One region of the Shigella flexneri 2a str. 301 genome, then DNA from elsewhere that is predicted to be linked to it. Evidence: predicted binding sites of a transcription regulator. Region 1 holds the regulator's gene; each other region holds the start of a gene.
What was found. Region 1 encodes ArgR, which controls arginine synthesis, uptake and breakdown. Its sites were predicted from a motif close to ANTGAATAAAAATACANT; they were not measured.
Positions count from the first base shown of each region.

Region 2: the regulator ArgR is predicted to act here: its motif matches at 2,121-2,138, upstream of argC (N-acetyl-gamma-glutamyl-phosphate reductase).
Region 3: the regulator ArgR is predicted to act here: its motif matches at 4,611-4,628, upstream of argA (N-acetylglutamate synthase).

Region 1 covers NC_004337.2:3,368,227-3,375,019, forward strand. The annotation lists gene yhcB (hypothetical protein) at 1-235, shown strand, start outside; gene degS (serine endoprotease) at 1,826-2,893, shown strand; gene mdh (malate dehydrogenase) at 2,955-3,893, opposite strand; gene argR (arginine repressor ArgR) at 4,328-4,798, shown strand; gene yhcN (hypothetical protein) at 5,112-5,426, shown strand; gene yhcO (hypothetical protein) at 5,482-5,754, opposite strand; gene yhcP (p-hydroxybenzoic acid efflux subunit AaeB) at 5,846-6,793, opposite strand, start outside.
Region 2 covers NC_004337.2:4,167,530-4,174,322, forward strand. The annotation lists gene ppc (phosphoenolpyruvate carboxylase) at 1-570, opposite strand, end outside; gene argE (acetylornithine deacetylase) at 922-2,073, opposite strand; gene argC (N-acetyl-gamma-glutamyl-phosphate reductase) at 2,227-3,231, shown strand; gene argB (acetylglutamate kinase) at 3,242-4,015, shown strand; gene argH (argininosuccinate lyase) at 4,076-5,449, shown strand; gene SF4038 (insertion sequence IS4 transposase InsG) at 5,633-6,793, shown strand, end outside.
Region 3 covers NC_004337.2:2,904,907-2,911,699, forward strand. The annotation lists gene SF2824 (cysteine sulfinate desulfinase) at 1-70, shown strand, start outside; gene ygdK (CsdA-binding activator) at 70-513, shown strand; gene ygdL (sulfur acceptor protein CsdL) at 564-1,370, opposite strand; gene mltA (murein transglycosylase A) at 1,608-2,705, opposite strand; tRNA gene SF4504 (tRNA-Met) at 2,914-2,990, shown strand; tRNA gene SF4505 (tRNA-Met) at 3,024-3,100, shown strand; gene SF2828 (amidase) at 3,175-4,518, opposite strand; gene argA (N-acetylglutamate synthase) at 4,660-5,991, shown strand; gene recD (exonuclease V subunit alpha) at 6,053-6,793, opposite strand, start outside.

The DNA.
Region 1 (6,793 bases):
CTTTGCCCGCAGCGCGGAATTACTGGATACCATGGCGCACGACTATCGCCAGCTGTATCAGCACATGGCAAAAAGCTCCAGCAGCCTGCTGCCGGAACTGTCTGCTGAAGCAAACCCGTTCCGTAATCGTCTGGCAGAGTCTGAAGCCAGCAACGATCAGGCACCGGTGCAGGTGCCTCGCGACTATTCTGAAGGCGCATCCGGCCTGCTGCGTACTGGCGCGAAGCGCGACTAATTTATTTTTCGGGCGCAGCCATTGCGCCCTCCTCTTCTCTCCCTCCCCGACTATCATTTAATCTGGTGTCTCATTGTTAGCCGTCTGAAAATTCAATAACATCAAACTGTTTTGAATCTCTTTTCTTATCATTCAGGTACGAGAGCAGGAATAATGAAAAAACAAACCCAGCTGTTGAGTGCATTAGCGTTAAGTGCCGGGTTAACTCTCTCGGCGTCATTTCAGGCCGTCGCGTCGATTCCAGGCCAGGTTGCCGATCAGGCCCCTCTCCCCAGTCTGGCTCCAATGCTGGAAAAAGTGCTTCCGGCAGTGGTGAGCGTACGGGTGGAAGGAACGGCCAGTCAGGGACAGAAAATCCCGGAAGAATTCAAAAAGTTTTTTGGTGATGATTTACCGGATCAACCTGCACAACCCTTCGAAGGTTTAGGTTCCGGTGTCATCATCAACGCCAGTAAAGGCTATGTGCTGACCAACAACCATGTGATTAATCAGGCACAGAAAATCAGTATTCAGCTCAATGATGGGCGCGAGTTTGATGCAAAACTGATTGGTAGCGATGACCAGAGCGATATCGCCCTGTTACAAATTCAAAACCCGAGCAAATTAACGCAAATCGCTATTGCCGACTCCGATAAATTGCGCGTCGGTGATTTTGCCGTAGCGGTCGGTAACCCATTTGGCCTTGGGCAAACCGCCACCTCTGGCATTGTTTCCGCATTAGGCCGCAGCGGGTTGAATCTTGAAGGTCTGGAAAACTTTATCCAGACAGATGCTTCCATTAACCGCGGTAACTCCGGCGGTGCACTATTAAACCTTAACGGTGAGTTAATTGGCATCAACACTGCAATCCTTGCGCCTGGCGGCGGGAGCGTCGGGATTGGATTTGCCATCCCCAGTAATATGGCGCGAACACTGGCGCAGCAGCTTATCGACTTTGGTGAAATCAAACGCGGTTTGTTAGGCATCAAAGGCACCGAGATGAGTGCCGATATCGCCAAAGCCTTCAACCTTGACGTGCAGCGTGGCGTGTTTGTCAGCGAAGTGTTGCCAAGTTCTGGCTCAGCGAAAGCGGGCGTCAAAGCGGGCGATATTATTACCAGCCTCAACGGCAAACCGCTGAATAGCTTTGCTGAGTTGCGCTCTCGTATCGCGACTACAGAGCCGGGCACGAAAGTGAAGCTTGGCCTGCTGCGTAACGGCAAACCACTGGAAGTAGAAGTGACGCTTGATACCAGCACCTCTTCGTCGGCCAGCGCTGGAAGGTGCAACGTTGAGCGATGGTCAGCTAAAAGATGGCGGCAAAGGTATTAAGATAGATGAAGTTGTCAAAGGAAGCCCAGCTGCTCAGGCTGGCTTGCAAAAAGACGATGTGATCATTGGCGTCAACCGCGATCGGGTGAACTCGATTGCTGAAATGCGTAAAGTGCTGGCGGCAAAACCGGCCATCATCGCCCTGCAAATTGTACGCGGCAATGAAAGCATCTATCTGCTGATGCGTTAATGTCGTAAACCGGGCATCAGGCTGACGTGTGATGTCCGGTTAACTCGTGGTATGCTGCTGCCGTTCCCTTTTTTAATGACGCCTCCATCATGTTTGTGAAGCTCTTACGTTCCGTTGCGATTGGATTAATTGTCGGCGCTATTCTGCTGGTTGCCATGCCTTCGCTGCGCAGCCTTAACCCGCTTTCCACTCCGCAATTTGACAGTACCGATGAGACGCCTGCCAGCTATAATCTGGCGGTTCGCCGCGCCGCGCCAGCGGTGGTTAACGTTTACAACCGTGGTTTGAACACCAACTCTCACAACCAGCTTGAGATCCGCACCCTGGGATCCGGTGTAATCATGGATCAACGCGGTTATATCATCACCAATAAACACGTCATCAACGACGCCGATCAGATCATCGTCGCCTTACAGGATGGACGTGTATTTGAAGCATTGCTGGTGGGATCTGACTCTCTAACCGATCTGGCGGTACTTAAAATTAATGCCACTGGCGGTTTACCTACCATTCCAATTAATGCACGTCGCGTACCGCACATTGGCGACGTAGTACTGGCGATCGGTAACCCGTACAACCTCGGGCAGACCATTACCCAAGGGATTATTAGTGCCACGGGTCGAATCGGTCTGAACCCGACCGGGCGGCAAAACTTCCTACAAACCGATGCTTCCATTAACCACGGTAACTCTGGCGGCGCGCTGGTGAACTCGCTGGGAGAACTGATGGGCATTAACACGCTGTCGTTTGATAAGAGTAACGATGGCGAAACGCCGGAAGGTATCGGCTTTGCGATTCCTTTCCAGTTAGCAACCAAAATTATGGATAAGCTGATCCGCGATGGTCGCGTGATCCGCGGCTACATTGGTATCGGCGGACGCGAGATCGCACCACTGCACGCGCAGAGCGGTGGTATAGATCAACTGCAAGGGATCGTGGTTAATGAAGTGTCACCTGACGGCCCAGCGGCGAATGCGGGTATTCAGGTCAACGATCTGATTATTTCGGTGGATAACAAACCGGCCATCTCTGCTCTGGAGACGATGGATCAGGTGGCGGAAATTCGCCCTGGTTCGGTGATCCCGGTTGTAGTGATGCGTGATGATAAGCAGTTAACGCTGCAGGTCACCATTCAGGAATATCCGGCAACCAATTAAGTCGAGTGCTCAAAACAAAAACCGGAGTCTGTGCTCCGGTTTTTTATTATTCGCTAATCAATTACTTATTAACGAACTCTTTGCCCAGGGCGATATCTTTCTTGAGCGTATCCAGCATACCTTCCAGCGCGTTCTGTTCAAATGCGCTCAGGGTACCGATAGATTTACGCTCTTCCACGCCGTTTTTACCCAGCAGCAGCGGTTGAGAGAAGAAACGGGCGTACTGACCGTCGCCTTCAACGTAGGCACATTCGACAACGCCTTGTTCGCCCTGCAGTGCACGAACCAGAGACAGACCAAAACGTGCAGCTGCCTGGCCCATAGACAGGGTTGCAGACCCGCCACCGGCTTTCGCTTCAACCACCTCAGTACCCGCGTTCTGGATACGTTTGGTCAGATCAGCCACTTCCTGCTCGGTAAAACTAACGCCAGGAACCTGTGACAGCAGCGGCAGAATGGTAACACCAGAGTGACCGCCAATAACCGGCACTTCAACTTCGCCTGGCTGTTTGCCTTTCAGTTCCGCAACAAAGGTGTTGGAACGAATGATATCCAGCGTGGTAACGCCGAACAGTTTGTTTTTGTCATAAACACCGGCTTTTTTCAGCACTTCAGCAGCAATTGCAACTGTGGTGTTAACCGGGTTAGTGATAATACCAATGCACGCTTTCGGGCAGTTTTTCGCAACTTGCTGTACCAGGTTTTTCACGATGCCGGCGTTAACGTTAAACAGGTCGGAACGATCCATACCCGGTTTACGCGCTACGCCTGCAGAGATAAGAACGACATCTGCGCCTTCCAGCGCCGGAGTCGCATCTTCACCAGAAAAACCTTTGATTTTCACAGCAGTAGGGATATGGCTCAGATCGACGGCCACACCGGGAGTCACTGGAGCGATATCATACAGAGAGAGTTCTGAACCTGAAGGCAGTTGGGTTTTTAACAGTAGTGCAAGCGCCTGGCCAATACCGCCAGCAGCGCCGAGGACTGCGACTTTCATCCTAAACTCCTTATTATATTGATAAACTAAGATATGTTGCTCCGCTGCCGCGACCTTAATCCACAAAATTGCCGTTTACAATGACCACATCTCAAGAATGTGTAGTCACGCAAGTTTAGCGTTTATGCATTTAATTGCCGTAATCAGGAACCTAACTTACGTAATTAACAGTCGCTTATGCATTAGCGCAACATTCCAACAGGTGGTGACAATATACCCTACCGTTCAGCCAAAACAACATCAATTTGATAACAATTAATTTACTTTTAAACAGAATTTGCATGCCGTGACGCAGGCATGTTTCTCAATAACGAAATTTGATAAAATCCCGCTCTTTCATAACATTATTTCAGCCTTCTTCAGGGCTGACTGTTTGCATAAAAATTCATCTGTATGCACAATAATGTTGTATCAACCACCATATCGGGTGACTTATGCGAAGCTCGGCTAAGCAAGAAGAACTAGTTAAAGCATTTAAAGCATTACTTAAAGAAGAGAAATTTAGCTCCCAGGGCGAAATCGTCGCCGCGTTGCAGGAGCAAGGCTTTGACAATATTAATCAGTCTAAAGTCTCGCGGATGTTGACCAAGTTTGGTGCTGTACGTACACGCAATGCCAAAATGGAAATGGTTTACTGCCTGCCAGCTGAACTGGGTGTACCAACCACCTCCAGTCCATTGAAGAATCTGGTGCTGGATATCGACTACAACGATGCAGTTGTCGTGATTCATACCAGCCCTGGCGCGGCGCAGTTAATTGCTCGCCTGCTGGACTCACTGGGCAAAGCAGAAGGTATTCTGGGCACCATCGCTGGCGATGACACCATCTTTACCACCCCTGCTAACGGTTTCACCGTCAAAGACCTGTACGAAGCGATTTTAGAGCTGTTCGACCAGGAGCTTTAATCTCTGCCCCGTCGCTTCTGGCGGCGGGGAAAATGTTGCTTATCCCTCTCATTCCCCTTCTTTCTCCTGCGATACATTTAACGAATAGTGCGTTTTACCGCGACACATCATTCACAAAATGAATACATACGGTAAAAAAAGCACATTATGCAAAATTCATTATCTAATTGAAAATACTATAATTAATAATAAATAACCGTGTTTTTTATACTTTTTTGTTATTAAAATTCACATTTTTAACACTTAGTATCAACTGAAACAGTTAGTGTGGTATTAATTAGTTCAATAATTAGTGTATACTTGATTTTGTGATATGGGTCACGAAACAAAGGCCCAGCTAAAAGATTATGTCGAGGTAAAAATCATGAAAATCAAAACCACTGTAGCTGCATTAAGCGTACTTTCTGTTCTCTCTTTCGGTGCATTCGCTGCCGACTCCATTGATGCTGCACAAGCACAAAATCGTGAAGCAATCGGGACCGTATCCGTAAGTGGTGTGGCGTCTTCGCCAATGGATATACGTGAAATGCTGAACAAAAAAGCGGAAGAGAAAGGCGCAACGGCCTACCAGATTACTGAAGCTCGTAGCGGTGACACCTGGCACGCTACGGCTGAACTGTACAAATAAACCCTCATCGTTTTGTCCGACGATATTGCCCCCGGTTCGTGGGCTTTTTTTTGCGCTAATGACGAACATTAAAACGCAAATGCCCTTCCAGCTCTTCCTCTGCCTCATCAAACAGCAATATTAACGCGCCAAAACGGCGACGCGTTTTCTCTCCCAGATGAACAAATTCAATCTCAAGTGGTAGCGGCAGGACATCGTTCATTAACACATCCCATAGTGAGTCGAGATCGCGTACCTTATCTTTAGCCAGACCAAAGGTTTGGCTAAAGTCACGATAAAAATCCTCCTGACTCTCAATCTCATCAAAATCAAAGGCATAAATATTCATCTGTTGCCACCGTCACGTTTCGCGGCGAGTTCTGCCGTGCATCGCTAAGTATAGCCATGAAAAAACCGACGCTTTTGGCGTCGGTTTTGACTTAACTATCGGTCAACGCATGTTGATACTTATGGAGCATCCCCGCCAGCCGATGAACCGGTTCCGTCACCTGCGGTGGCGCTTGCCAGATGCGTAGCTTTTCCTGGTAGATTTCCAGTTCTTCCAGCAACTGGCCAAAGTACCGACGACGTTTATCATCGCTACGGGCAGATATCACATGGTCTGCTGTGCGGCGCATTTGTCGGTGAAACGCCGATAAATCCTCGTTAACCGGGATCGGCGCATCACGCAGGCGCTGGTGCGCGATAATCATCGTCAGCGCCAGGCGAAATTTCGGCAAATCCCCTGGGAACTTATTCATCAGCAAAAACAGCTGCTGATAAAGTGCCGGGAGGTGGTTCTCTTTACGACGTGCCACATTGGTAGTCATCGCGGAAACAGCGGCAGAAACAAACTGATTAAGCAGTACACGTCCAGTCCTGTCGCGCGATTTATCCCGCACCAGCAAAATAACGGTGAACGCGAGCACACAGCCGACGATTTGCCCTAATGCGCTGTCGAGAAACTGACTGAAATGGAAAGTCATCGGGTTATCCAGCACGATAATATTTATGGTGCTGGCCAGTGCCCCCATCGAGCCCAGTCGCCGTTTCTGTACTTCTATACCGAGGAAGAATCCCAGCACTGCCAGGCTAATACACAGCAGCAACATGCTCTGTTGGGTATTAGGGATAATCACCAAAAAGTAGAGCAGCCCTAACGGCAGCGCGGCCAGCGTCCCATAGATAAAGTCGATCGCCACCATGCGTGGATTCGGCAAACGCATTGCCAGTGACGTCACGACCGCAATCATCACCATTGCACCACTGCCGGAAGTCCAGCCCGTCCACAGCCAGAAAAGCGTGCCCAGAATGCAGGAAAGTGTGGTTCGCCAGAAGTTAACCATTGCATGATGACGTTCGGCTGACTCTACTTTTACTTCCGGTTC
Region 2 (6,793 bases), 800 kb from region 1:
TTCATCGGTATGCCATGACTGGGCGATCAACTGGCGCAGGCGACGCATCAGCTGGTTGCGTTCGTAGTCAGCGATATCTTTGTTATCGAGCTGTTTTAAACAGGCGTTCACTTCCACCATTTTGTGGATCAGTGTACGACGGGTAATTTCGGTTGGGTGAGCCGTGAGGACCAGTTCCAGCGACAGCGATTCCACTGCTTTTTTGATGGTGTCTTCGCTCAGTTCCGGCTGGTTTTTCAGTTTACGCAGGGTGCGGGCGATCACTTCCGGGTTGCTGGCAGCTTCGCCTTTCGGCGAAATGCTGTGGTATTGCTCGGCGGTGTTGGCCAGGTTCAGGAACTGACTAAACGCACGCGCAACGGGCAGCAGCTCGTCGTTCGACAAATTTTGTAAGGTGGTGAGCAACTCCTGGCGGTTAGCATCATTGCCAGCGCGTGAAGATTTCGACAACTTACGGATAGTTTCTACGCGTTCAAGAATGTGTTCTCCCAACGCATCCTTGATGGTTTCTCCCAGCACTTTGCCGAGCATACTGACATTACTACGCAATGCGGAATATTGTTCGTTCATATTACCCCAGACACCCCATCTTATCGTTTGATAGCCCTGTATCCTTCACGTCGCATTGGCGCGAATATGCTCGGGCTTTGCTTTTCGTCGTCTTTTATAAAGCCACGTAAAAGCGGTGACGTCAAATGCTGCGAAATCGCTTCAGCAAACGAATAAATAGCAGGAATTTACGCCATTAAATTCACGACGCTTTAAATAAGCGTAACTTATGGAAATGTTAAAAAATCGCCATACATAACACCAAAGGTGTAGGTCGGATAAGATGCGCAAGCATCGCATCCGACATTATTGCGGCACCGGAGTTTGGCAACGGTGCCGGATGCGGCGCGAGCGCCTTATCCGGCCTACGTTTTAATGCCAGCAAAAATGGTGAATTACCTGGATAATCAACTCACGGGTGGGTTTAATAAACCGCGTCTCCAGATATTCATCAGGCTGATGAGCTTGATTGATGGAACCCGGACCGAGCACCAGCGTCGGGCATAACGTTTGAATAAACGGCGCTTCGGTACAGTAATTCACCACTTCGGTTTTTGCTCCGAGCAATTTCTCAACCACTTCAACCAGTTGATGATTCGGTGGGCATTCATAGCCAGGGATCGGCGGATGCAGCTCGTCGACCGTCAGACGACCCGGCCAGCGTTCGCTCACCGGAGCCAATGCATCGTTGAGCAAACCATTAAGTTCATTGAGTGTCATGCCAGGCTGCGGACGAATATCCATATGCAACTCACAGCAAGCGCAAATACGGTTAGAAGCGTCGCCACCGTGAATATGCCCGAGGTTGAGCGTAGGGTATGGCACGGTAAATGCTTCGTAGTGATAACGTTCTTTCAGGTTATCGCGCAATTGCAAAATATGCCCGATGGCGTCGTGCATTAGTTCGATAGCGTTAATTCCGCGTGCTGGATCGCTGGAGTGCCCCGACTGGCCCTGAATACGGATGGCGTTAGAGATATGACCTTTATGTGCGCGTACCGGTTGTAGTGACGTCGGTTCGCCAATGATGGCGCAATCCGGGCGCAGGGCGGTAGTTTCGGCAAAATAACGCGCTCCGGCCATACTGGTTTCTTCATCAGCAGTCGCCAGAATGTAGAGCGGTTTTTTCAGTTTCGTGACGTCGACATCGCGTAGCGCATCAAGGATAAACGCAAAAAAGCCTTTCATGTCGGCGGTGCCTAAGCCGTAAAGCTTGCCGTCATGCTCCGTCAGTGTAAACGGATCGCGCGTCCAGCGACCGTCATCAAATGGCACCGTATCGGTATGCCCCGCCAGCAACAAGCCGCCAGCCCCCTGTCCGTAACTGGCCAGCATATTAAATTTGTTGCGAGTTCCTGGAACAGGCTGCACTTCCACATTGAAGCCCAAATCTTTAAACCAGTCCGCCAGCAGAGTGATTAAATCTGCATTGCTTTGATCGAGTGCCTCTTCCGTAGCGCTTATTGAAGGTGTGGCAATCAGAGCGCGGTAAATCTCGATAAATGGCGGTAATTTGTTTTTCATTGTTGACACACCTCTGGTCATGATAGTATCAATATTCATGCAGTATTTATGAATAAAAATACACTAACGTTGAGCGTAATAAAACCCACCAGCCGTAAGGTGAATGTTTTACGTTTAACCTGGCAACCAGACATAAGAAGGTGAATAGCCCCGATGTTGAATACGCTGATTGTGGGTGCCAGCGGCTACGCTGGCGCAGAGCTAGTGACCTATGTAAATCGCCATCCGCATATGAACATAACCGCTTTGACTGTTTCAGCGCAAAGCAATGATGCGGGAAAGTTAATCTCCGATTTGCATCCGCAGCTAAAAGGCATCGTTGAGCTGCCGTTGCAGCCGATGTCGGATATCAGCGAGTTTAGCCCAGGGGTGGACGTAGTGTTTCTCGCCACCGCCCATGAAGTTAGCCACGATTTAGCGCCGCAGTTTCTTGAAGCGGGCTGCGTGGTGTTCGACCTTTCCGGCGCGTTTCGTGTTAACGACGCCACCTTCTATGAAAAATATTACGGCTTTACCCATCAATACCCGGAACTGCTGGAACAGGCAGCCTACGGTCTGGCGGAGTGGTGCGGTAATAAATTAAAAGAAGCGAATTTGATTGCGGTGCCAGGCTGTTATCCGACGGCGGCACAGCTGGCGCTGAAACCGTTGATTGATGCCGATCTTCTTGACCTCAATCAGTGGCCGGTGATCAACGCCACCAGCGGCGTGAGCGGTGCAGGACGTAAGGCAGCGATTTCAAATAGTTTTTGTGAAGTTAGCCTGCAACCGTATGGCGTCTTTACTCATCGCCATCAACCAGAGATCGCCACACACCTCGGTGCTGACGTTATCTTCACCCCACATCTGGGCAATTTCCCGCGCGGCATTCTCGAAACCATTACCTGCCGCCTGAAATCGGGTGTGACCCAGGCGCAAGTCGCGCAAGCGTTACAGCAGGCGTATGCCCATAAACCGCTGGTGCGGCTGTATGACAAAGGCGTTCCGGCGCTGAAAAATGTCGTTGGGCTGCCATTTTGCGATATCGGGTTTGCCGTTCAGGGCGAGCATCTGATTATTGTGGCGACCGAAGACAACTTACTGAAAGGCGCGGCGGCACAAGCGGTACAGTGCGCCAATATTCGTTTCGGCTATGCGGAAACGCAGTCTCTTATTTAAGGGTGCAATGATGAATCCATTAATTATCAAACTGGGCGGCGTACTGCTGGATAGTGAAGAGGCGCTGGAACGTCTGTTTAGCGCATTGGTGAATTATCGTGAGTCACATCAGCGTCCGCTGGTGATTGTGCACGGCGGCGGTTGCGTGGTGGATGAGCTGATGAAAGGGCTGAATCTGCCGGTGAAAAAGAAAAACGGCCTGCGGGTGACGCCTGCTGATCAGATAGACATTATCACCGGAGCACTGGCGGGAACGGCAAATAAAACCCTGTTGGCATGGGCGAAGAAACATCAGATTGCGGCCGTAGGTTTGTTTCTCGGTGACGGCGACAGCGTCAAAGTGACCCAGCTTGATGAAGAGTTAGGTCATGTTGGACTGGCGCAGCCAGGTTCGCCTAAGCTTATCAACTCCTTGCTGGAGAACGGTTATCTGCCGGTGGTCAGCTCCATTGGCGTAACAGACGAAGGGCAACTGATGAACGTCAATGCCGACCAGGCGGCAACGGCGCTGGCGGCAACGCTGGGCGCGGATCTGATTTTGCTCTCCGACGTCAGCGGCATTCTCGACGGCAAAGGGCAACGCATTGCCGAAATGACCGCCGCGAAAGCAGAACAACTGATTGAGCAGGGCATTATTACTGACGGCATGATAGTGAAAGTGAACGCGGCGCTGGATGCGGCCCGCACGCTGGGCCGTCCGGTAGATATCGCTTCTTGGCGTTATGCGGAGCAGCTTCCGGCACTGTTTAACGGTATGCCGATGGGTACGCGGATTTTAGCTTAAGTTTTGTTAGCCGGAGGCGCAGCTTTCCGGCATTGAATTTCAAAATAAGGAAACAGAGTTATGGCACTTTGGGGCGGGCGTTTTACCCAGGCAGCAGATCAACGGTTCAAACAATTCAACGACTCACTGCGCTTTGATTACCGTCTGGCGGAGCAGGATATTGTTGGCTCTGTGGCCTGGTCCAAAGCCTTGGTAACGGTCGGCGTGTTAACCGCAGAAGAGCAGGCGCAACTGGAAGAGGCGCTGAACGTGTTGCTGGAAGATGTTCGCGCCAGGCCACAACAAATCCTTGAAAGCGACGCCGAAGATATCCATAGCTGGGTGGAAGGCAAACTGATCGACAAAGTGGGCCAGTTAGGCAAAAAGCTGCATACCGGGCGTAGCCGTAATGATCAGGTAGCGACTGACCTGAAACTGTGGTGCAAAGATACCGTTAGCGAGTTACTGACGGCTAACCGGCAGCTGCAATCGGCGCTGGTGGAAACCGCACAAAACAATCAGGACGCGGTAATGCCAGGTTACACTCACCTGCAACGCGCCCAGCCGGTGACGTTCGCGCACTGGTGCCTGGCCTATGTTGAGATGCTGGCGCGTGATGAAAGCCGTTTGCAGGATGCGCTTAAGCGTCTGGATGTCAGCCCATTAGGCTGTGGCGCGCTGGCGGGAACGGCCTATGAAATCGACCGTGAACAGTTAGCAGGCTGGCTGGGCTTTGCTTCGGCGACCCGTAACAGTCTGGACAGCGTTTCTGACCGTGACCATGTGTTGGAACTGCTTTCTGCTGCCGCTATCGGCATGGTGCATCTGTCGCGTTTTGCTGAAGATCTGATTTTCTTTAACACCGGCGAAGCGGGGTTTGTGGAGCTTTCGGACCGCGTGACTTCCGGTTCATCATTAATGCCGCAGAAGAAAAACCCGGATGCGCTGGAGCTGATTCGCGGTAAATGCGGCCGGGTGCAGGGTGCGTTAACCGGCATGATGATGACGCTGAAAGGTTTGCCGCTGGCTTACAACAAAGATATGCAGGAAGACAAAGAAGGTCTGTTCGACGCGCTCGATACCTGGCTGGACTGCCTGCATATGGCGGCGCTGGTACTGGACGGCATTCAGGTGAAACGTCCGCGTTGTCAGGAAGCGGCGCAGCAGGGGTATGCGAACGCCACTGAACTGGCGGATTACCTGGTGGCGAAAGGCGTACCTTTCCGCGAGGCGCACCATATTGTGGGTGAAGCGGTGGTGGAAGCCATTCGTCAGGGCAAACCGCTGGAAGATCTGCCACTCAGTGAGTTGCAGAAATTCAGTCAGGTGATTGGCGAAGATGTCTATCCGATTCTGTCGCTACAATCGTGCCTCGAAAAGCGTGCGGCAAAAGGCGGCGTCTCACCGCAGCAGGTGGCGCAGGCGATTGCTTTTGCGCAGGCTCGGTTAGAGTAATTTGTTTATATTGCTCCCCTGAAAATGGGGAGTTTACCACGCCTACAAAGTGCGACACTTCGTAGGCGGATAAGGCGTTTACGCCGCATCAGGCAGAAATTTGTCAGCATTCTGGTGTAATGCCGATCAGTTAAGGATCAGTTGACCGATCCAGTGGCTGTGTAAGAATCCGGAAACGCTCACTTGTTTCCGGATTTTTTTATGCACATTGGACAGGCTCTTGATCTGGTATCCCGTTACGATTCTCTGCGTAACCCACTGACTTCTCTGGGGGATTACCTCGACCCCGAACTCATCTCTCGTTGCCTTGCCGAATCAGGTACTGTAACGCTACGCAAGCGCCGTCTTCCCCTCGAAATGATGGTCTGGTGTATTGTTGGCATGGTGCTTGAGCGTAAAGAACCTCTTCACCAGATTGTGAATCGCCTGGACATCATGCTGCCGGGCAATCGCCCCTTCGTTGCCCCCAGTGCCGTTATTCAGGCCCGCCAGCGCCTGGGAAGTGAGGCTGTCCGCCGCGTGTTCACGAAAACAGCGCAGCTCTGGCATAACGCCACGCCGCATCCGCACTGGTGCGGCCTGACCCTGCTGGCCATCGATGGTGTGTTCTGGCGCACACCGGATACACCAGAGAACGATGCAGCCTTCCCCCGCCAGACACATGCCGGGAACCCGGCGCTCTACCCGCAGGTCAAAATGGTCTGCCAGATGGAACTGACCAGCCATCTGCTGACGGCTGCAGCCTTCGGCACGATGAAGAACAGCGAAAATGAGCTTGCTGAGCAACTTATAGAACAAACCGGCGATAACACTCTGACGTTAATGGATAAAGGTTATTACTCACTGGGACTGTTAAATGGCTGGAGCCTGGCGGGAGAACACCGCCACTGGATGATACCTCTCAGAAAGGGAGCGCAATATGAAGAGCTCAGAAAACTGGGTAAAGGCGATCATCTGGTGAAGCTGAAAACCAGCCCGCAGGCACGAAAAAAGTGGCCGGGACTGGGAAATGAAGTGACAGCCCGCCTGCTGACCGTGACGCGCAAAGGAAAAGTCTGCCATCTGCTGACGTCGATGACGGACGCCATGCGCTTCCCCGGAGGAGAAATGGCGGATCTGTACAGTAATCGCTGGGAAATCGAACTGGGATACAGGGAGATAAAACAGACGATGCAACTGAGCAGGCTGACGCTGAGAAGTAAAAAGCCGGAGCTTGTGGAGCAAGAGCTGTGGGGTGTCTTACTGGCTTATAATCTGGTGAGATATCAGATGATTAAAATGGCGGAACATCTGAAAGGTTACTGGCCGAATCAACTGAGTTTCTCAGAATCATGCGGAATGGTG
Region 3 (6,793 bases), 460 kb from region 1:
TAATACAAAGAGTGATGTGGATGCGCTGGTGAATGCCGTTGACCGCGCGCTGGAATTATTGGTGGATTAATGACAAACCCGCAATTCGCCGGACATCCGTTCGGCACAACCGTAACCGCAGAAACGTTACGCAATACCTTCGCACCGTTGTCGCAATGGGAAGATAAATATCGCCAGTTGATCATGCTGGGGAAACAGCTTCCGGCTTTGCCAGACGAGTTAAAAGCGCAGGCTAAAGAGATTGCCGGATGCGAAAACCGCGTCTGGCTGGGATATACCGTGGCTGAAAACGGCAAAATGCACTTCTTTGGCAACAGCGAAGGGCGCATTGTGCGCGGCCTGTTGGCGGTGTTGTTGACTGCCGTTGAGGGGAAAACCGCCGCCGAATTACAGGCACAGTCGCCGCTGGCATTGTTTGATGAGCTGGGATTACGTGCGCAGCTTAGCGCCTCACGCAGCCAGGGGTTAAATGCGTTAAGCGAGGCGATTATCGCTGCGACGAAGCAGGTTTAAGCACAGAACCGGGTCGGATAAGACGTTCGCGTCTCATCCGACCTGATTGTTTAACCCTGACGCGCCGCTTTCGCCATCATCTTCTTCAGCGCATGAGAAACCGCAACAAACCCAAAGGTGGCGGTCACCATCGTTGCCGCGCCAAATCCAGATGCACAATCCATCCGCTTCGGCCCTTCTGCCGTGGCTTTCATCGCACACACCGTACCGTCTGACTGCGGGTACACCAGCGCTTCAGTAGAAAACACGCAATCCACGCCGAGCTTACCTTTACTGTTTTTCACTACGCCAAAATCGCTTTTCAGGCGCTCGCGCAACTTCGCCGCCAGCGGATCCTGAATCGTTTTCGCCAGATCGGTAACCTGAATCTGCGTCGGGTCAATCTGCCCACCCGCGCCACCGGTCGTGACCAGCGGGATTTTATTGCGCCGACAATAAGCAATCAGCGCCGCTTTGGGCCGTACACTATCAATGGCATCAATCACGTACGAATAACCGGCACTCATATATTGCGCTACGTTATCCGGCGTCACGAAATCATCCACCACCGTTACACGGCACTCCGGGTTAATCTGGCGAATGCGCTCCGCCATGACTTCCGCTTTTGCCAGCCCGACGTTATCGCGCAGAGCGTGAATTTGCCGATTGGTATTGGTGACGCACACATCATCCATATCGATAAGCGTGATTGCGCCAATCCCCGTGCGCGCCAGCGCTTCCGCCGCCCAGGAACCGACACCACCGATACCAACCACACAAATATGCGCGTCAGCAAACAGTTGCAACGCTTTTTCACCATACAGACGCGCTGTGCCACCAAAACGCTGACGCCATGCATCACTAATTACCACAGACATAGCACCTCAGAATTAAAAAGGGCGAGGTTATCCCTCACCCTAAACGCATAAATGCCTGATGCGCTACGCTTATCAGGCCTACATAACTCCTGCAATATTTTGGATTTGCATGATTTGTAGGCCGGATAAGGCGTTCACGCCGCATCCGGTATGAACAACGCGCACTTAGTCAATAATCAGGATGTGAGGTTACCCCTCCCCTGTCATATCCGTAAAAACGGCATACAGAATATCACATCAGCCGCTAAAGACGTTACCTGCGCCCGGAGCCGTTTTCAGCACCCAAACCCGTCCATAGTGGTTGTACCAACCTGCGCGGTGTCCGGCTTCCGGCCCGATCCCTTGATAGATATCGAAGTGTTGGCCTTTGATTGCGCCCCCGACATCCAACGCCACCATCAGACGCAATTCGTACTGACCGTTAAATTTGCCGTTATTATCCAGCAGCGGCACTTCTGCCAGCAAGGTAGTACCTGGCGGAATAATTGAACGATCGGAGGCAACAGAAGCACGGCCAACCAGCGGCACCGCACTTGCCCCTTTCACCGGTGCAAAAGATTGCGGTTTAAAGAAGACGAAAGACGGGTTCTGTTCCAGCAGCTCGCGAACCTCGGCTTCACTGTGTGTTTCGCCCCAATGACGAATCGCCTGCATCGACATATCTTCTTTTTTCACTTCGCCACGGTCGATCAGCACCTTACCAATGCTGCGATAGGCATGACCGTTTTTCCCTGCATAGCTGAAAAAGTTAAGCGGACTGCCATCACCAAAGTCGATATACCCACTACCCTGCACATCCATAATGAAGTTATCCATCAGAGAGTTGCTGTAAGCGAGGATGTATTTATCGCCCAATGCCCCGGCGTAGATCTCCGCACGAGACGGCAGACGACCACGTTTTGGCGGCATACGGTAAATAGGATACTGGAACTCGCCCTGGCGGGTATGGCGCGCCTGAATTACCGGCGTGTAATAGCCTGTAAACTGCACGTTACCATAGTTGTCGGCACCTTCCATCTGCCAGGCATCAATGCCGAACTGGCGCATATTGCGGGTATCACCGCCTGCGCGCAGCCACTCTTGCACCGCGTTATAAACATTACTCTGGTTGCCATACAGACGCGGTGACGAATTACGGATATGGTTAATTTGCTCGGCAAAATCACCGGCGTTAATCGGCGCGCCAACGGCATCTGGCTGGTTCACCAGAGAGAAAGGCTGGGTAAATTTCCCGTCTTTATATTGCTGTCCGCGATCGGTTGGTTTGGAAGAGCAGGCGGCAAGCATTGCCACAACCGTGCCCATAAGAAGGTACTTTACCCAACGTCCTTTCATTGTTCTCTTCTTCAGGTTAAAAAATAAGGCGCAACGAAGATAACAAACCGCCGCGTTTAATGAAATGAGCAGCCTCTCCCTGACGCAAATTTTGCACAAAAAATAGGCTTTAGTGGTTTGTTTTTGTTCAAAATCATGCTAAATCCGTGATCGGGGTAAAAAAAAGGTTGCATGAAAACGCGAGCGGAGTATAGTGCGCATCCACGGACGCGGGGTGGAGCAGCCTGGTAGCTCGTCGGGCTCATAACCCGAAGGTCGTCGGTTCAAATCCGGCCCCCGCAACCAATCAAATTTGATGAAGTAAAAGCAGTACGGTGACGCGGGGTGGAGCAGCCTGGTAGCTCGTCGGGCTCATAACCCGAAGGTCGTCGGTTCAAATCCGGCCCCCGCAACCAATTATTGAACACCCTAACGGGTGTTTTTTTGTTTCTGATCTCCCATAAAAAAAGCGCCATTCAGCGCCTTTTTATCATCCCCTTCTCGCCAGCGTTGCCCCATCGGCAAAATACGCTTTAATCCCCGCAAGAATAGACTCCGCAACTTCCTGCTGGAAAGTCGCCGTTTTCAGTTTACGCTCTTCCTCAACGTTACTGATAAACGCCGTTTCGACCAGAATGGAGGGAATATCTGGTGCCTTTAGTACGGCAAACCCGGCCTGTTCAACTTGATTTTTATGCAGCTTGTTGATTTTTCCGAGCTTATTCAGTACCGCTTTACCAAACTTAAGGCTGTCAGCAATAGTCAGCGACTGCACCATATCGAACATGGTGTGGTCGACATAGCGGTCACCGCTTTTGCTCACGCCACCAATCAAGTCCGAGGCGTTCTGGGTTTGTGCCAGATATTTTGCCGCAGTACTGGTTGCGCCTTTGGTTGAGAGCGCAAACACCGAGGAACCGCTCGGCTGACGACTGGTAAAGGCGTCGGCATGGATAGAGACAAACAGGTCAGCACGCTGTTTCTGGGCTTTTGCTACGCGCACTTGCAACGGAATGAAGATGTCTTCATTGCGCGTCATGTACACCTTCATATTGCCCTCTTCCTCGATCAGAGAGCGCAAACGGCGAGCTATTTGCAATACCACATCTTTTTCGCGCGTTTTGTATTTCCCCACCGCACCGGAGTCTTCGCCACCGTGGCCAGGGTCAAGCATAATGACAATCGGACGATCGCGCCCTGCTTTACCCGGTTGTGGACCACTTTGCGCTGGCGGCACCTGCTTTTCGAGGTCGCCTTTGTTGTAATCCTCCAGCAGCGCCAGCAGCGGGTCCTGCATATCCTGTGCATTGGCCGGATAGAGGTCCATCACCAGACGCTCTTTAAACCCGGCGACCGGCGCAAGGGCAAACAGCTGCGGTTTTACGTTTTGCTTTAATTCAAAAACCATGCGTACGGTTTGCGGGTCAAATTGCCCGACGCGCGCCGACTTGATGAACGGGTCGTCTGCACGAATTTGTGCCGCCATCCCCTTGAGTACCGAGTTCAGGTTTACATCTTCGATATCCACCACCACGCGTTCAGGGTTACTCAACGCGAACTGCTTATATTTCAGCTGACGATTTGATTCTACCGTCACGCGGGTGTAGCTGGACGCAGGCCAGACGCGCACCGCCACGACCTGGCTAACCGCAGCCAGGCTGACCTGACTTACGCTCAATAGCCACATAGCGCCCGCGCCTTGCAGTAAACGACGACGGCTGATTGCAGTGTTGGATCCTGACATGCCTCTCCCGAGCAAAAGAAATCTAAGCTGTGTAACAAGTAAACGACTAATTTGACCGGAAACTTTAGCGAAAGACGCATAATCTGTCATCTAATAAACGGTAAACATTCTTTTTATATTCACGGCATTACTGATAAAAAAGTCGCTCTCGCATAAAATTTACACTTGCACCCTGCGAAAAAACAGAATAAAAATACAATAATTTCAAATAATCATGCAAAGGGGTGTGCCGTGGTAAAGGAACGTAAAACCGAGCTGGTCGAGGGATTCCGCCATTCGGTTCCCTATATCAATACCCACCGGGGAAAAACGTTTGTCATCATGCTCGGCGGTGAAGCCATTGAGCATGAGAATTTCTCCAGTATCGTTAATGATATCGGGTTGTTGCACAGCCTCGGCATCCGTCTGGTGGTGGTCTATGGCGCACGTCCGCAGATCGACGCAAATCTGGCTGCGCATCACCACGAACCGCTGTATCACAAGAATATACGTGTGACCGACGCCAAAACACTGGAACTGGTGAAGCAGGCTGCGGGAACATTGCAACTGGATATTACTGCTCGCCTGTCAATGAGTCTCAATAACACGCCGCTGCAGGGCGCGCATATCAACGTCGTTAGTGGCAATTTTATTATTGCCCAGCCGCTGGGCGTCGATGACGGCGTGGATTACTGCCATAGCGGGCGTATCCGGCGGATTGATGAAGACGCGCTCCATCGTCAACTGGAAAGCGGTGCAATAGTGCTAATGGGGCCGGTCGCTGTTTCAGTCACTGGCGAGAGCTTTAATCTGACCTCGGAAGAGATTGCCACTCAACTAGCCATCAAACTGAAAGCTGAAAAGATGATTGGTTTTTGCTCTTCCCAGGGCGTTACTAATGACGACGGTGATATTGTCTCCGAACTTTTCCCTAACGAAGCGCAAGCACGGGTAGAAGCCCAGGAAGAGAAAGGCGATTACAACTCCGGTACGGTGCGCTTTTTGCGTGGCGCAGTGAAAGCCTGCCGCAGCGGCGTGCGCCGCTGTCATTTAATCAGTTATCAGGAAGATGGCGCGCTGTTGCAAGAGTTGTTCTCACGCGACGGTATCGGTACGCAGATTGTGATGGAAAGCGCCGAGCAGATTCGTCGCGCAACAATCAACGATATTGGCGGTATTCTGGAGTTGATTCGCCCGCTGGAGCAGCAAGGTATTCTGGTGCGCCGTTCTCGCGAGCAGCTGGAGATGGAAATCGACAAATTCACCATTATTCAGCGCGATAACACGACTATTGCCTGCGCCGCGCTCTATCCGTTCCCGGAAGAGAAGATTGGGGAAATGGCCTGTGTGGCAGTTCACCCGGATTACCGCAGTTCATCACGGGGCGAGGTTCTGCTGGAACGCATTGCCGCTCAGGCGAAGCAGAGCGGCTTAAGCAAATTGTTTGTGCTGACCACGCGCAGTATTCACTGGTTCCAGGAACGTGGATTTACCCCGGTGGATATTGATTTACTGCCCGAGAGCAAAAAGCAGTTGTACAACTACCAGCGTAAATCCAAAGTGTTGATGGCGGATTTAGGGTAAGCGATGAAAATCACCGGATGCGGCAGGCGTAACACTCGTGCGTCGCATCCGGCAATTACGTTTATTCCCGCGAACTAAACAACGCCGCCAGACCACTGCGCCGCTCAGTACGAGTGGCGATTGCCGCACTTAATATACGCTCATCGGCATACAGCGACAGACGACGACGCGCGCGGGTCACCGCGGTGTATACCAGCTCTCGCGTTACTACCGGCGTGCGTTGGCTCGGTAAAATCAACGCCGCATGGTCGAACTCCGATCCCTGCGATTTATGTACCGTCATCGCCCACGTAGTTTCGTGCTCTGGCAAGCGACTCGGTTGCACAGACTTAATATTGCCGTCCGGCATCGCAAACCAGACGCGCGTCCCCTGCCCGCGATCCAGCGCAATACCGATATCGCCATTAAACAACCCAAGCGCGCTGTCATTACGGGCAATCATCACCGGTCGGCCTTCGTACCAACGAGAGTGCGGATGACGATGAATTTTGCGCTTCTGTTGCATAAACTGTTCAATTCGCTCATTCAGTCCAGCCACGCCAAACGGCCCTTCCCGCAGGGCGCACAAAAGCTGGTACTCATTGAACGCCTGAATGATTAAATCCGGCTCGGCACGCGCTTGCAGCAGATCCAGATAACGTCCGTAACCCGCAAGAGCTTCCTCAAGCATCGCAATATAATCTTCGCCGCTCTGTAAAAGTCGTTTTTCGATATCAGTAAAATCCTGCTGAAAAACGGTTTTCACTGCCGTTTTATCACCACGGTTGATCGCCGCAGCTAACTGACCAATGCCAGAATCGCT